One region of the Streptomyces liliiviolaceus genome, then DNA from elsewhere that is predicted to be linked to it. Evidence: riboswitches for the same ligand, from Rfam matches in the RefSeq annotation. Region 1 holds a riboswitch; each other region holds the start of a gene.
The links. Region 1 has a riboswitch for S-adenosylmethionine ahead of J8N05_RS15665 (aminotransferase class V-fold PLP-dependent enzyme). Riboswitches for the same ligand answer to the same signal wherever they lie in the genome.
Positions count from the first base shown of each region.

Region 2: another riboswitch for S-adenosylmethionine. It lies ahead of thrC (threonine synthase); the one in region 1 lies ahead of J8N05_RS15665 (aminotransferase class V-fold PLP-dependent enzyme).
Region 3: another riboswitch for S-adenosylmethionine. It lies ahead of J8N05_RS27825 (glutathione S-transferase family protein); the one in region 1 lies ahead of J8N05_RS15665 (aminotransferase class V-fold PLP-dependent enzyme).

Region 1 is NZ_JAGPYQ010000001.1:3,587,658-3,592,731, forward strand. It holds gene qcrB (cytochrome bc1 complex cytochrome b subunit) at 1-933, shown strand, start outside; gene trpD (anthranilate phosphoribosyltransferase) at 1,050-2,114, shown strand; SAM riboswitch class IV at 2,488-2,604, shown strand; gene J8N05_RS15665 (aminotransferase class V-fold PLP-dependent enzyme) at 2,785-4,164, shown strand; gene J8N05_RS15670 (Lrp/AsnC family transcriptional regulator) at 4,215-4,496, opposite strand; gene J8N05_RS15675 (rhomboid family intramembrane serine protease) at 4,493-5,074, opposite strand, start outside.
Region 2 is NZ_JAGPYQ010000001.1:987,979-993,052, reverse strand. It holds gene J8N05_RS04235 (alpha,alpha-trehalose-phosphate synthase (UDP-forming)) at 1-1,234, opposite strand, end outside; gene J8N05_RS04230 (glucosyl-3-phosphoglycerate synthase) at 1,448-2,395, opposite strand; SAM riboswitch class I at 2,571-2,728, shown strand; gene thrC (threonine synthase) at 2,744-4,060, shown strand; gene J8N05_RS04220 (MoaD/ThiS family protein) at 4,130-4,405, shown strand; gene J8N05_RS04215 (cold-shock protein) at 4,870-5,074, shown strand, end outside.
Region 3 is NZ_JAGPYQ010000001.1:6,381,331-6,386,404, forward strand. It holds gene J8N05_RS27815 (NtaA/DmoA family FMN-dependent monooxygenase) at 1-247, opposite strand, end outside; gene J8N05_RS27820 (LLM class flavin-dependent oxidoreductase) at 267-1,550, opposite strand; gene J8N05_RS47995 (putative leader peptide) at 1,628-1,750, opposite strand; SAM riboswitch class IV at 2,067-2,211, shown strand; gene J8N05_RS27825 (glutathione S-transferase family protein) at 2,468-3,256, shown strand; gene J8N05_RS27830 (GNAT family N-acetyltransferase) at 3,257-3,769, shown strand; gene J8N05_RS47580 (C40 family peptidase) at 3,778-5,074, opposite strand, start outside.

The sequences.
Region 1 (5,074 bases):
ATCCTGGTCTTCTACCACAAGCACACCCAGTTCGCGGGTCCCGGAAAGACCAACAAGAACGTCGTCGGCATGCCGCTGCTGCCGGTCTACATGGCCAAGGCCGGAGGCTTCTTCTTCCTGGTCTTCGGGTTCATCGCCATGCTGGCCGCGGTCGCGTCCATCAACCCGATCTGGGTGCTGGGGCCGTACCGGCCGGACCAGGTCTCCACGGGCGCCCAGCCCGACTGGTACATGGGCTTCGCCGAGGGTCTGATCCGTGCCATGCCCGGCTGGGAGATCAACATCTGGGGCCACACACTGGTCCTCGGTGTGCTCATCCCGCTGGTGATCTTCGGTGTCTTCCTGGCGCTCATCGCGCTCTACCCGTTCATCGAGTCCTGGGTCACCGGGGACAAGCGCGAGCACCACATCCTGGACCGCCCGCGCAACGCCCCGACCCGTACGGCCTTCGGTGTCGCCTGGGTGACCGCGTACATCATCATGCTGATCGGCGGTGGCAACGACATCGTCGCGACCCACTTCCATCTGTCGATCAACACGGTCACGTGGTTCGTGCGCATCGGGTTCTTCCTCGGACCGGTACTCGCGTTCATCGCCACCAAGCGGATCTGCCTCGGCCTGCAGCGCCGGGACAAGGACAAGGTGCTGCACGGCCGCGAGTCGGGCATCATCAAGCGCCTGCCGCACGGTGAGTTCGTCGAGGTGCACGAGCCGCTCAGCCAGGAGGCCATGCACACCCTCACGGCGCACGAGCAGTACCAGCCGGCCGAGATCGGCCCGACGGTCGACGAGAACGGTGTCGAGCGCAAGGTGAAGGGCCCGCAGAAGCTCCGCGCCAAGCTCAGCACCGCCTACTTCGGTGAGGACGGCCAGATCCCCAAGCCGACCGCCGAGGAGTACAAGGAGATCACGAGCGGCCACGGCCACCACTGATCACCACCTGTTCGCCACGGCAGGAGCCCCGTCCATTGCATGGACGGGGCTCTTTGCCGTCCCGGGGGCTGGATAGGGTGGACCCACACCCACGAACACGGACCCAGGAGCGGCAGATGAGTGCTGTGACCCCCGCTGGAGGCGACTTCGCGGCGGGCCGTTCCTGGCCCGCCCTGCTGAACGGTCTGCTGGACGGGCGCGACCTGAGCGCCGACGACACGGCCTGGGCGATGGACCTGATCATGCGGGGCGAGGCGACCGACGCGCAGATCGCCGGCTTCGCGGTGGCGCTGCGGGCCAAGGGCGAGACCGTCGAGGAGATCTCCGGCATGGTGCGCACGATGTACGCGCACGCCAATGTGATCGACGTGCCGGGCGACACCGTCGACATCGTCGGCACCGGCGGGGACGGGGCGAAGACCGTCAACATCTCGACGATGTCCGCCGTCGTCATCGCGGGTACGGGTGCCAAGGTCGTCAAGCACGGCAACCGCGCCGCGTCCTCCGCGTCCGGTGCCTCGGACGTGCTCGAAAAGCTCGGCGTCAACCTGGAGCTGACTCCGCGGCGGGTGGCCGAGGTGGCCGAGGAGGCCGGGATCACCTTCTGCTTCGCGGTGAAGTTTCATCCGGCGCTGCGGCACGTGGCGGCTGCGCGCGGGCAGCTGGGGATCCGGACGACCTTCAACTTCCTCGGCCCGCTGACCAATCCGGCCCGGGTGCGGGCCCAGGCGGTCGGAGTCGCGCACGCGCCCATGGCGCCCATCGTGGCCGGGGTCCTCGCGGAGCGCGGCAACTCGTCGCTCGTCTTCCGCGGTGACGACGGGCTCGACGAGCTGACCACCACGGCGACGTCCCGGGTGTGGGTCGTGCGGGACGGCAAGGTGCGCGAGGAGGCGTTCGATCCGCGGGACGTGGGGATCGAGCTGGTGCCCGTGGAGGCGCTGCGGGGGGCTGACGCGTCGTACAACGCGGATGTCGCCCGGCGGCTGCTTCAGGGGGAGCGCGGGCCTGTACGGGACGCTGTGCTGCTGAACTCTGCGGCGGCGCTGGTGGCGCTCGCGCCGGGGCCGGGATCGCTCGCCGAGCAGATCCGCGGCGGGATGGCTCGCGCCGCGGAGGCGATCGACTCCGGCGCGGCGTTGCGGACGCTGGAGGGGTGGGTGGCTGCGACCAACGCGTAGGCGCTGGCGCTGGCGTTTGCGGGGTTGGCTGCGGGTCGGTGGGGGTGGGCCGCGCAGTTCCCCGCGCCCCTGAAAAGCGGGCTGCGCCCAGCTTTTCCCCGGTCCCCGGTCCCCGGTCCCCGGTCCCCGGTCCCCGGTCCCCGGTCCCCGGTCCCCGGGCTCTGGGCTCTGGCCCTAAGCCCCCGTGTCCCTCTCGTCTCCCCGCCCCGTCGGTAGCTTGGGGCGCCGGGGGATGTTTTTAGGGGCGCGGGGAACTGCGCAACGGGGGGTTGGGGGCGGAGCCCCCGGGCAGTGACGGTCACCCCGTATCCGGCTGTCCCGGTATGCGGACAGGGGGGTTGCTGTCCGATCATCGTGTGGCATGATGCTGGCAGGTCATGAGTGACAGTCAACAGGCCCCGGCCGACTGTCCGGCAACCCTCCGTCCGTGGCGGGGTGCCCCGGGTGAAGACCAGGTCGTAGGCAGTGAGGTCTACGGCAAGCGCGGACCCCTCGCCGCTCGTCAGGGCAGATGCACCAGGGGTCCTGGTCGTTCGAGGGAGCCTTTCATGAGCAAGCGAATGCGATAGGGCGCCGAGCCCCACTTCCGCGTACCCCTTTCACCTTTCCTGTGCCGGGCTGCCATGCCCGCCCGCACAGTGATTTCGCCTGCCTCTCACAGGAGCTCGCCATGTCTGTCTCCACCGCTGCCGCCGGCCGGACCGCCCACTGTGACACCGACGCCCCGGGGTCCCTGCCCGTGCTGGGCCGGGACGTCACCGTTCCGCTCGTGACCGGCGGCGAGGTCACCTACGCCGCCCTCGACTACGCCGCCAGCGCCCCCGCCCTCCAGCGGGTCTGGGACGACGTGGCCGCGTACGCCCCGTACTACGGCAGCGTGCACCGCGGGGCCGGCTATCTCTCCCAGCTCTCCACGGATCTCTTCGAGAACGCCCGCCGGACCGTCGCGGAGTTCCTCGACTGCCGTGACGACGACGAGGTCGTCTTCACCCGGTCCACCACCGACTCGCTCAACCTCCTCGCCGCCGCCCTGCCCGCCGACTGCCAGGTCTTCGTCTTCGAGACCGAGCACCACGCCTCGCTGCTGCCGTGGCAGGACGCCCGCGTCACCTACCTCAACGCCCCGCGCACCCCGGGCGAGGCCGTCGCGACGCTGGAGAAGGCACTGTCCGGCCGCGACCCGTACGGTCCGGCGCTCGTGTGCGTGACCGGTGCCTCGAACGTCACCGGCGAACTGTGGCCCGTACGGGAACTGGCCGCCGCCGCCCACGCCCACGGCGCCCGTATCGTGCTCGACGCGGCCCAGCTCGCACCCCACCACCCCGTCTCCGTACAGGAGTTGGACGTGGACTGGGTCGCCTTCTCCGGCCACAAGCTGTACGCGCCGTTCGGCTCGGGCGTGCTCGCGGGACGCTTCGACTGGCTGCGCGAGGCCGACCCGTACCTGGCCGGCGGAGGCGCCTCGCGGAAGGTGTCACGGCGGACGGACGGCGGTGTGGACGTGGAGTGGCACGAGAGCGCCGCACGGCACGAGGCCGGGTCGCCCAACGTCATCGGCGCCTACTCCATCGCCTCCGCCTGCAAGGCCCTCACCGAGGCCGGCTTCGACTCGCTCGTCGCCCGTGAGCAGCAGCTCGTCGCACGGGTTCGCCAGGGCCTCGCCGAGGTGCCCGAGGTCCGGGTGCTTTCGCTCTTCGGCGACGACGCCCCGCGCGTCGGCGTCATCTCGTTCGTCGTCGAGGGCTGGAACAGCTCGCACTTCGCCGCCGCGCTCTCCGCCGAGTACGGCATCGGCGTCCGCGACGGTCTCTTCTGCGCCCACCCGCTGGTCCGTACACTCCTCGGCAGCGACCCGCAGTCCCAGGGGGAGTGCGGTGCTCCCGAGGCCGCCCCCGGCGAGAAGTCCCTGAACGCCATCCGTGTCAGCTTCGGCGTCGGCACCCCCGACGAGCACGTGGAGCGTTTCGTGGGAGCGGTCAAGGAGCTCGTGGCGAACGGCGCGAGCTGGAACTACCGCACGGAGAACGGGCGCTGCGTGCCGGCTGCCTGACGGGCCGCGCCCCTGAAGGATTGCGCCGTTCCCCGCGCCCCTGACCGGGCCTAGTTGTCGCCGCCGATGGCGAACGCCGCCTCCAGGTCGTGCTGCGAGTACGTCCGGAACGCCACATGCGTGTCCGTCCCCTCGACGCCCGGAATCTTGCTGATCATGCCGGGGATGACGTCCGCCAGATCGTCATGGGCCTTCACCCGGACCATGGCGATCAAGTCGTACGTCCCGGTCACGGAGAACACCTCGCTGACGCTGTCCAGCGCCGCGATCGACTCGGCGATCTCGGGAATCCGGTCCACGCTGGTCTTGATGAGCACGATCGCGGTGATCACGGCTGGTTTTCTCCCTCGGTGGCCGTCGCTGGGGATTTCACTCTAGCCGGACGCCCGTACCGCACCCACGCGTAGAGGAACCCGGCGGAGAAGCCCAGCAGGTGCGCCAGATAGGCGACCCCCGGGCCCTGCGAGGCGCGCCCCGCGGCCAGCCACTGCAGGGACACCCAGAACGGGAGCACCACCCATGCGGGGAACCGCAGCGGGAGGAAGAAGAGGAACGGGAAGAGACTGGTCACCCGGGCTTTGGGGAACAGGTACAGAAACGCGCCGAGGACCGCGGAGATCGCCCCCGACGCACCGACGAGGGTCTGCGACGAGTCGGCGTGGGCGACCGCGTACCCCAGCAGGGCGAGGTAGCCGCACCCCAGGTAGAAGAGGGCGAACTCGAAGTGGCCCATCCTCTCCTCGGCCATCGCCCCGAAGACGTAGAGGAAGAGCATGTTCCCCAGCAGATGCAGCCAGCTGCCGTGCACGAACAGCGCGGTGGCCGGGGTGGCGAGGGCCCGCAGTGTTCCCTCGAACAGTTCGACGGGCACCACGCCCCACTGTTCGAAATAGGCCCGCTGCGCGGAAAG
Region 2 (5,074 bases), 2.6 Mb from region 1:
CGCCCAACTCCTCGTACGCCCCCGCCTCCCGCGACAGCACCAGCACGCACCCGTCGTCGGACACGACGGGCACCTCCTTCGCGACGAGGTTCATCCCGTCGCGGATGGGGTTCACGAGGGCCACGTCGGCCAGCCGGTACGCCGCGAGCGAGCGCGCGAAGTCGTCCTTCACGTGCAGCACGACCGGCGTCCACCCGGCCGTCCCGTACGCGGAGTTGATCTCGTCGGCGACCCGCCGCACCTCGGCCGTGTAGTCGCGGTACACCGCCAGGTCCTGCCGCGACGGGTACGCGAACGCCACGTGCACCACCCGCTCGCGCCACTCGGGCCGGTCGTCCAGCAGCTGCCGGTACGCCAGCAGGCCGCGCACGATGTTCTTGGAGAGCTCGGTCCGGTCCACCCGCACGACGGTCTTCCGGGCGCTGCCGTCGGGCGCGGTGCCGATCTGCTCGCGCAGCGCGGCCATCCGCTCGTCGACGTCCGGGCGGTGCGAACGCTCGCGCAGGAAGTCCGCGTCGGCGCCGAGGCCGTGCACGCCGATCCGCGTGTCCGGGTCGAAGTCGTCCCCCAGTACGGCCCGACAGCACTGCGTGAACGCGTCCGCCCACCGCCGGGTGAGGAACGCGGCCCGGTCGGCGCCGAGGATGCCGTCGAGGACCTTCGCCGCGATGTCGTCCGGGAGGAGCCGGAAGTAGTCCGGCGGGGCCCACGGGGTGTGCGAGAAATGCCCGATGCGCAGGTCGGGACGGAGTTCGCGGAGCATCCGCGGCACGAGCGTCAGGTGGTAGTCCTGTACGAGGACCGCTGCGCCGTCCGCCGCCTCCTCGGCCAGTGCCTCGGCGAAGGCCCGGTTGTACGTCTCGTAGGCCGCCCACTTGCGCCGGAACTCCGCGTCGAAGACGGGTTCCAGGGGGGTCTGGTAGAGCATGTGGTGGACGAACCACAGCGCGGAGTTCGCGATGCCGTTGTACGCGGCGGCGTGGGTGTCGGCGTCGATGTCGAGCATCCGGACGCCGTCCTCGCCCACGCCCCGCCGGACGGCCTCGCGGTCGCCGTCGCCGAGGGCCGAGCAGACCCACAGGGCGCCGGCGTCGGGGCCGATGGCGGAGAGGCCCGACACGAGTCCGCCTCCGCCGCGCTTGGCCGTGAGCTCGCCGGACTCGTCCTCGGTGTACGAGACCGGGCCGCGGTTGGACGCGACGAGGACGGGGTGTGTGCCGTGGGTGGGAGCCATGACTCGAAATCTAGCCGCAGCGCTATCCGCTCAAACGTTCCCCCTGGCCGCGGCGGGAGGTCGTGGGTCACCTGGCCCCCGGTGGGGGCGTGCCGCGCAGTTCCCCGCGCCCCTAAAGACTGCGCAGTTCCCCGCGCCCCTGATGGGGGCGCGGGGAACTGCGCGAACGGCCCCCACCGGGCCGCGGACGACAATGCTCCCGCAGGCTCCCGACTAAGCCGCGCGGCGCGACACGTACTCCCTGATGTCGGTCATCGGGGGACGTTCCTCCATGTCCACCGAATGCGTTCGCGGCTCGAAACCCCGCTCCCCCCGGACGAACTGCGTCAACGACGGCCGGATCATGTGCCCGCGCGCCAGCCGGAGCTGAGCGGTCCGATAGATCGCCGCGGACATCCGCCCGAGCGCCTGCCCGTCCTGATGCCGGTGCTTGCGGACGCCCACGTCCACCTGCGCGAGGGCGTCGAGCCCGACCAGATGCAGCGAGTCGACCAGCATGCCCAGCTCCACCCCGTACCCGACGGGGAACGGAAGCCGTTCGAGGAGCGAGCGGCGGGCCGCGTACTCCCCGCCCAGCGGCTGGACGAAGCCGGCCAGCTGCGGCCAGTGCATGTTGAGCAGCGGCCGGGCCATGAGTTCGGTGACCCGGCCCCCCTGGCCCGACGCGGAGCCCAGCGGACGGTCGTACATCGCCTTGACGAGGTCGACCCCCGGATCCGTGAGCAGCGGACCGACGATCCCGGAGACGAAGTCCGCCGAGAACTCCTTCAGGTCCGCGTCGACGAAGGCCACGATGTCCCCGCGCGTGACGAGCAGCGAGCGCCACAGCACCTCGCCCTTGCCGGGGACGGCCGGGATACGGGGCAGGATCTCGTCCCGGTGCACCACCCGGGCACCCGCGGCCGCGGCGACCTCGGAGGTGCGGTCCGTCGATCCCGAGTCGATCACCACGATCTCGTCGACGAGCGGCACTCTCGCGGTCATCAGCTCACGGCGGATCACGGCGACGATCTCGCCGACGGTCTCCTCCTCGTTGAGCGCGGGCAGTACGACACTGACCGTGGAGCCCGTGGACCGCTTCGCGGCGATCAGCTTCTTGAGCGGGCGGTCCTCGACGGACCAGGAGCGCGTGCTCAGCCAGCGCTCGACGTCTTCCAGCACGTGCGGCTCTCCCTTGCGTTCATCGGGATGCGTGCGTCCCGCCGCGACGTAAACCGGTGTGACGGTCATCTCGCGGTTCGGACGGCTCTCTCCACCATCCATGCCGTCGGTTACAGTCTTGAACAACGCTGATGACCATCGCATGTCGGGGGTCGTTGCGTAGACAACTAAATACCGCTCATCCAGAGGGGCAGAGGGATACGGCCCGTTGAAGCCCCGGCAACCCTCCAGCCGGTCTCGTCCTGATCATTGTCGATCAGTGCGGCGAGGCTCCCGGCTCGGGAAGGTGCCAAATCCGTCTCATGGCGAAGTGCGTCGTGAGGAAGATGAGGAAAGGGCCTCGCCTCCATGGCTGCGCAGACAGTTGCAAGCACCACGAACTCCACCCCCTCCGCGGACTCCGCGAACGCCGTCGATCTCGGTCCGGCCGCCGCGCTCTCCTGCCGCGAGTGCGGTCACCGCGTACCGCTCGGTCCGGTCTTCGCCTGCGAGGAGTGTTTCGGCCCGCTGGAGATCGCGTACGACTTCTCCGGTTACGACACCGAGGAACTCCGCAAGCGGATCGAAGCCGGTCCCGCGAACATCTGGCGGTACGCGCCGCTGCTGCCCGTCCCCGCGGACGTGGCGGACAAGCCGAACATCAACCCGGGCTGGACCAAGCTCGTCAAGGCCGACAACCTGGCCCGTGAGCTGGGCGTCGACGCCGGCAAGCTCTTCGTGAAGGACGACTCCGGCAACCCGACGCACTCCTTCAAGGACCGTGTCGTCGCCCAGGCGCTGGAGGCCGCGCGCGCCTTCGGCTTCACCACGCTCTCCTGCTCCTCCACCGGCAACCTCGCGGGCGCGGTGGGCGCCGCCGCCGCGCGGGCCGGCTTCCGTTCCTGCGTGTTCATCCCGCACGACCTGGAGCAGGGCAAGGTCGTCATGGCCGCGGTCTACGGCGGCGAGCTCGTCGGCATCGAGGGCAACTACGACGACGTGAACCGCTTCTGCTCCGAGCTGATCGGCGACCCGGCCGGCGAGGGCTGGGGCTTCGTCAACGTCAACCTGCGGCCGTACTACGCGGAGGGCTCCAAGACCCTGGCGTACGAGATCTGTGAGCAGCTCGGCTGGCGGCTGCCGGACCAGCTGGTCGTACCGATCGCCTCCGGTTCGCAGCTGACGAAGATCGACAAGGGGCTGAAGGAGCTGATCCAGCTCGGTCTGGTCGAGGACAAGCCGTACAAGATCTTCGGTGCCCAGGCCGAGGGCTGTTCGCCGGTGTCCGTCGCCTACAAGGCCGGGCACGACGTCGTACGGCCGCAGAAGCCGGACACGATCGCGAAGTCCCTCGCCATCGGCAACCCGGCCGACGGGCCGTACGTGCTCGACATCGCCCGCCGGACGGGCGGGGCCGTGGAGGACGTGAACGACGACCAGGTCGTCGACGCGATCAAGCTGCTGGCGCGGACCGAGGGGATCTTCGCGGAGACCGCCGGCGGGGTGACGGTGGGGGTGACGAAGAAGCTGATCGAGGCCGGTCTGCTGGACCCGAGTCTGACGACCGTCGTCCTCAACACGGGGGACGGTCTGAAGACGCTGGACGCCGTCGCCTCCGACACGGGGCTGACCGCGACCATCCGCCCGAACCTCGACTCCTTCCACGAGGCTGGGCTCGGGTCCTGATCGCTGTCGCAGTTCCCCGCGCCCCCGAAGAAGGGGCGCTGTACCACAGCCCTACCTGATGGAGGTCCCGTGAGCGTCAACGTCCGTATCCCCACCATTCTGCGTACCTACACCGGTGGGCAGGCCGAAGTGGCCGCCGAAGGGGCGACCCTCGCCGAGGTCATCGCCGATCTGGAGAAGAACCACACCGGTATCGCCGCCCGCGTCCTGGACGACCAGGGCAAGCTGCGGCGGTTCGTCAACGTGTACGTGAACGACGACGACGTCCGCTTCGAGCAGGGGCTTGAGACGGCTACGCCGGACGGCGTCGGGGTCTCGATCATCCCGGCGGTCGCCGGAGGCTGAGCGCCCCGCACGGTGCCCCGTTCGGCGGCGCCGTTCGTTACCCTTGGTAATGTCGAACACGCAGAGTTCATCGAATTGCCCCCTCCGCGCCTGAAGCGGAGGGGGCAATTCTGTATGGTTGAGCGCGGTACAGTTGGGGAAGCTGCTTCGCTTCGCAAGATCGGCGCTTATGAGTTCGCGCCCGGAGCCCGACAAGAAGTAGCCAAAGTAACTGGTCATTTTGAGCCGTTTATGGCATTTACCGGGCCCGACTTGCCCTGATCCTTCGTAAATCCTTCACATATTTCCGATCAGCCGTGCCCGGAATTCTCGTCGGATTGACCTGTTGCAGACGGCAGTTGGACGGATACATTCAGCCGCGGTCGACGCGTTCCGGCGCACACCCCCAACCGTTGGGGGGTGAGGTCTGACCCGGATCCGCGAAGTGCGGGTCTGTGCAAGGGCCAGTAATAGGGGAGTTAGGCATGGCTCAGGGCACCGTCAAATGGTTCAACGCGGAGAAGGGGTACGGCTTCATCGCGGTCGACGGTGGTGCGGATGTATTCGTCCACTACAGCGCGATTCAGATGGACGGCTACCGCACCCTGGAAGAGGGTCAGCGGGTCGATTTTGAGATCTCGCAAGGCCAGAAGGGGCCGCAGGCGGACATGGTCCGTCTGGCGACCGGCT
Region 3 (5,074 bases), 2.8 Mb from region 1:
TGAAGGTGTCGGGCCGTCCGACGACGTCCAGATCGTAGATCTTGCCGCCCTGTTCGCGCAGGCGCAGGCCCTCGGCGAGGAACAGGAAGTCGAACTTGGCGCGTTCGGCGGTACGCGCGAAGTGGGCGAAGGAGCTGAACTCGATGTGGCTGCCCGCCTGGGGGTCGCTCCACACGGTGGTGTTGTTGACGCCGGGGAAGTGGGCCGCGAGGTGGATCTGCTTGAGGGGCTTGCGGGGCTCGCTCATGTTCGTGGGTCCTTCCGGCTCAGGCGGTGGTGACGGCGTCGGCGGCTGCGTCGGCCGCTACGGCTGCGGCTGCGGCGTAGCGGTTGGCCGGGCGGGCGAGCCCGAGCAGTCCGCGCAGGGTGTCGGCCTCGTACGCGTGCCGGAAGACGCCCCGGCGCTGGAGTTCGGGGACCAGGCCCCGGGTGATCGCGGGGAGGTCGTGTCCCGCGACGGCGGGGCGCAGCCGGAAGCCGGTCAGCCCGGCCTCGCCCAATTCCTGCAGCAGGTCGGCCAGTTGGGACGGGGTGCCGGTGAAGATCCGGGCGTCGCTGGTGTACGGGTACCCCGCGAGGGTGTCGAGCCGCTCCTTGCGGGCCGCGGCCTCGGCGGGGTCGTCGTCCAGGAACACGACCAGGTCACCGAAGAGGTGCAGGGGCTCGCCCGCCCGCCCGGCCGCGTCCTGTTCGGCGCGTACCGAGGCGACGATCGCCCTGGCCTGCCCGGCGTCGTGCGGGGTGACGAACCCGAGGTCGGCGCTGCGGCCCAGCAGCCGGAACGGCGCGCCGGTCACGCTCTCGTGGGCGAGCGCCCCGACGGGCGGCTGGCCCTGCGGGGGCCTGGGCGTGATCGAGGGCCCCTTGACGCTGAAGTGCGCGCCCTCGAAGTCGATGTAGTGCAGCTTCTCCCGGTCGACGAAGCGGCCGGTGGCGACGTCCCGGATCTCCGCGCCGTCCTCCCAGCTGTCCCACAGCCGCCGCACCGCTTCGACGTAGTCGGCCGCCTCGTCGAAGAGGTCGACCGTCAACTCCTGTACGGCGGGGCTCTCCAGGTCCTCGATACGGAACGACGGGACCGTACGGCGGCCGAAGTGCGCGGCCTCGTTGCGGCGGGCCGACACCTGGATCCGTACGCCGCCACGGCCGGTGCTCACATAGTCCAGCGTGGCGATGGCCTTCGATATGTGGAAGGGCTCTGTGTGGGTGGCCACCACGGTCGGCAGCAGACCTATGTGGCTGGTCAGCGGGGCGACCCGGGCGGCGATGAGGACGGCGTCGAGCCGGCCGCGGACCTGGTCGGTGCGTCCGTCGGGCTCGGTGAAGTGCGTGGACTGGAGGCCGAGGGCGTCCTCGATGGTCACGAAGTCGAGCAGACCGCGCTCGGCCTCGGTGACGAGGTCCGTCCAGTAGCCGGCGGTGAGCAGGTCCCGGGGGCGGGCCACCGGTTCGCGCCACGCGGCGGGATGCCAGCCGGCTCCGTCGAGCGCGACGGCGAGGTGCAGGGCGGAGGAGGAAGAGGGCAGGGCAGAAGAAGGTACTGACGACACGACGGGGGTGCCTTCCTGATCGACCGTGGAGGAAGCCGGCCCTCACTGCGCGGAGGGCGGGGCCGCGGAGGTACGGGTCAGGGACGACAGAGCGCGCCGGCGACGCGCAGGAGGTCGATGTGCTGCCGCGAGTACAGGCGTACGCGGCGGCGCGGGGTGAGCGTGGGGACGCGGAGGCGGGGCACGGGGCGTGGTCCCACGTGCGTCACCTCCGTTCTGCGGCTCGGCTTCCGGTCGACGCTCACAACAGTACGGGTGTTCCTTTTCTTCCGGCAGTACGGGATTTATCTCGGCGGTTCCTTGGGCGGTCGGTGCGTTGTCGTGTGCGGGTTCGGTGGGGGCTGGCCGCGCAGTTCCCCGCGCCCCTGAAGGCGGGGCTTCGCCCTCGCCCCTCTAGGGGCGCGGGGAACTGCGCGCTCAGCCCCCACCGAACCCGCACAGGCCACTGCCCACGTACTGAGACGTCGTCTCGGCATCTTGACGACACTCACTCAGCGCACAGACACTTGCGGGGACGGTCACGATTGTCAGCGCCCGTCGGACGGGGTCCCCCGTCCGTGCGGTCATCGGCCCCGGCCCGCTGACAGGCAACCCTTCCACCGCGACGGGGTGCCCCGGGTGACGACCGGGTTCCGCCGGTGCGGCGGGACAAGCGTGGTCTCGCCTCGCGCGAGCCCCGACCGGGACGGGTGGGAATTGCCCAGGAACGGCTTGACGAGGCGACTGCACATCGATCTGTTGCGCGTCTCCAGCGCTTACTAGTCCGCCGCCGGTCCACCCGGCCCCTCAGGTCCGCCCGATCCGGACCTGCCGGACCCGTGGGACCTGCCGGACGTGCACGACACAGCGCAGTCACTCCGTTTCGCCACTGGTGCCCACAAGGCGGCCAGGGCTTCCGCGATTCCCTCTGGAGAGCCATGCCCGAGACAGTTTCCCGCGGTTCGAGCACAGGTACCTTCGCCACGGCCGCCCGTACGGCCGTCACCGGCGCACCCGCCTGCGGCACGGTCCCACCGAGCGCGACCGCACGTCCGCACCGCTTCCGCGGCCGCATAGGCGTCGGCCTCGCCGGCGGCTTCTACCCGGCGCCGCACCGCTATCAGCTGTATCTGTCCGAAGGCTGTCAGCGTTCGCTGCGCGTCTCGATCACCCTCGCCCTGCTGGGACTTGAGAGCTCGACGGCCACCACCGTGCTGACCCGCCCCGCCGAGACGCCCGACGCCTTCGCCTCGCTGCGCCGGGCCTACGAGGCGACCTGGCACCACTACGACGGCCCGCTCACCGCGCCCGCGCTGTGCGACCGGTGGAGCGGACGTGTCGTCAGCAACCACACGCCCGACATCCTGCGCGACCTCACCGACCTCGCCGGTCTCCGGGACGACGAGGGGCCCGGCCTGCCCGCGCTGCGGCCCCCGGCCCTCGCCGCGGAGATCGACGCCCTGCGTGAGCTCCTCGCCCGGGACGTCACACCGGCCTCCCCGGCACACGCCCGGGCGGCGACCCTGACCCTGCTCGACCACCAACTGGCCGTCGGACCGTACGTGTTGGGGGATGCGATCACGGCTGCGGACGTGGATCTCTGGGTGGCGCTCACACACCTCGACCCGGCCGACGACGCCCTGTCCGCGTACCTCCACCTGGACCGGTACGTCCGGCGGCTCGGCCGGCACCCGGCCTTCCTCGACGGCGGGCGAACGGGCCGCTAGGTGGAGACGCACGCCGACCGGCGGGTGGCGGCGGTCCGGTGGGTGACCGAGGAGTGGGACGCCCCGGCACCGGCCCGGCTGCGGGAGCAGATGTCCGCCGAACTGGCCCCGCGCTACGCGCCGGTCGAACACCGGCGCGTCCGTGCGCCGCAGCCCGCGGCCGAGGAGATCGTCGTCACCTGGGTCGCCTACGCCGAGGGCGTGCCGGTGGCCACCGCCTCGCTGCGCAGGCTGCCCGACCGGCACGAGGTGAAGCGGGTGTTCGTGCACGCCGGCCACCGCGGCCGGGGTCTGGCGCGCGCGGCCCTCGCGGCGGTGGAGTCGACCGCGCTGGCCCTCGGCGTCGACCGGCTGTGGCTGCAGACGGGCGCGCTCCAGCCGGAGGCCCGGTCGCTCTACGCGCGGGAGGGCTGGCAGGAGGTGCGGCCGTACGCCCCGTACGACCGCAATCCGTTCAGTGTCTGCTTCACCAAGGCGCTCATGGAGCCGGCGGAGACGCCGCGGTCACGCTGAGCCCTGGTTCAGGCGGGGCGGATCACGCTGTGGATCGCCGCCTCGCCGGCCCAGTAGATCGACTCCTCGCGGATGGCGACACCCGGGCTCGGCGCGTGGATCATCATGCCGTTGCCGGTGGCGATGCCGACGTGTCCGACCTGGCCGCTGAAGAGGACCAGGTCGCCGGGCCTGATGTCCGACACGGGGACCATCGTGCCGGCGGTCGCCTGGTCCGGGACGGAACGCGGGAGCGCGACTCCGGCGACCTTCCAGGCGGCCTGCGTGAGGCTGGAGCAGTCGTACGAGCCCGGTCCCATCGAACCCCATACGCACGGCTTGCCGATCTGGGCGCGTGCGAAGTCGACGGCCCTGGCGCCCTGTCCGCCGTACCCGGGGTCGGGCGCGGCATAGACGGGCGTGCCATGGGCGGGCGTCGCATAGGCGGGAGCAGGAGCGGGAGCAGGGGCGGGTGCGGGGGCGCCGTATCCGGGGTTGGCCGCGGCCTGCATGTCGAGGGCGACTCCCGTGGCGATGGGCGTGCTGGCGTCGACGTACATGCTCGTGTCGCTCTGCCGGCCACTGGCGTACGGGGCTCCGGCGTACTGGTCGACCCCGGGGTACACGCCGTTGCCGATGCTCTGGTCGGCGGCGACACCCGCTCCCGTGCCGGGTATGCCGGGGTACATGGCCGTACCGGCGTACATGTCGGTGCCCGCGCGCATGTCCGTGCCGATGGCCGGCTGCTGCCAGGCGTCCGCGCCGGTCGCGGCCGCCCGGTGGTTCTGCGTCTGGGCCGCGGGGCCCCAGGCGCCCTCGACCGCCTGGAAGGGCTGCAGTTCCGCGACGGGTGCGGGGCGCCGGGCCGCGTGTCCGGCCAGCAGGTCGCGGGCCTGTCCGAGCTTGCGCTGGTTGCGCTGCTTCGAGGTCCGCAGCGTCGTCTGCGACGGTCCGCCGGACGGCCCGGACAAGGTCCTGTCGGCCGCCTGGCGCTGGGCCGGAACGGCCGGCAGCGCGGCGGCGGGTCCCGCGGTCAGCTCGGCGACGGGCCTCGCGGTCAGTTCCGCGACGGGTCCGGCGCCACCTCCGGCACCGGGGCCGGCGCTCGGACCGGCGGTCAGCTCCAGGACGGGCTTGCCGGAACCCTCACGCTCTCCGCGCCCCTCACCGCCACCGCCGCTCGGACGACCGCCCGAGTCGGCGGGCCGGGACCCGGCGGAACCCCGGTCCGGCATCCTGTCGGGCGGCAGCACCGCCGGGAAGACGGGGCCGAGCTGCGAGCGGCCCACGTCGAACCACTTCTTCGCGACGTCCGGCAGCGGGGCG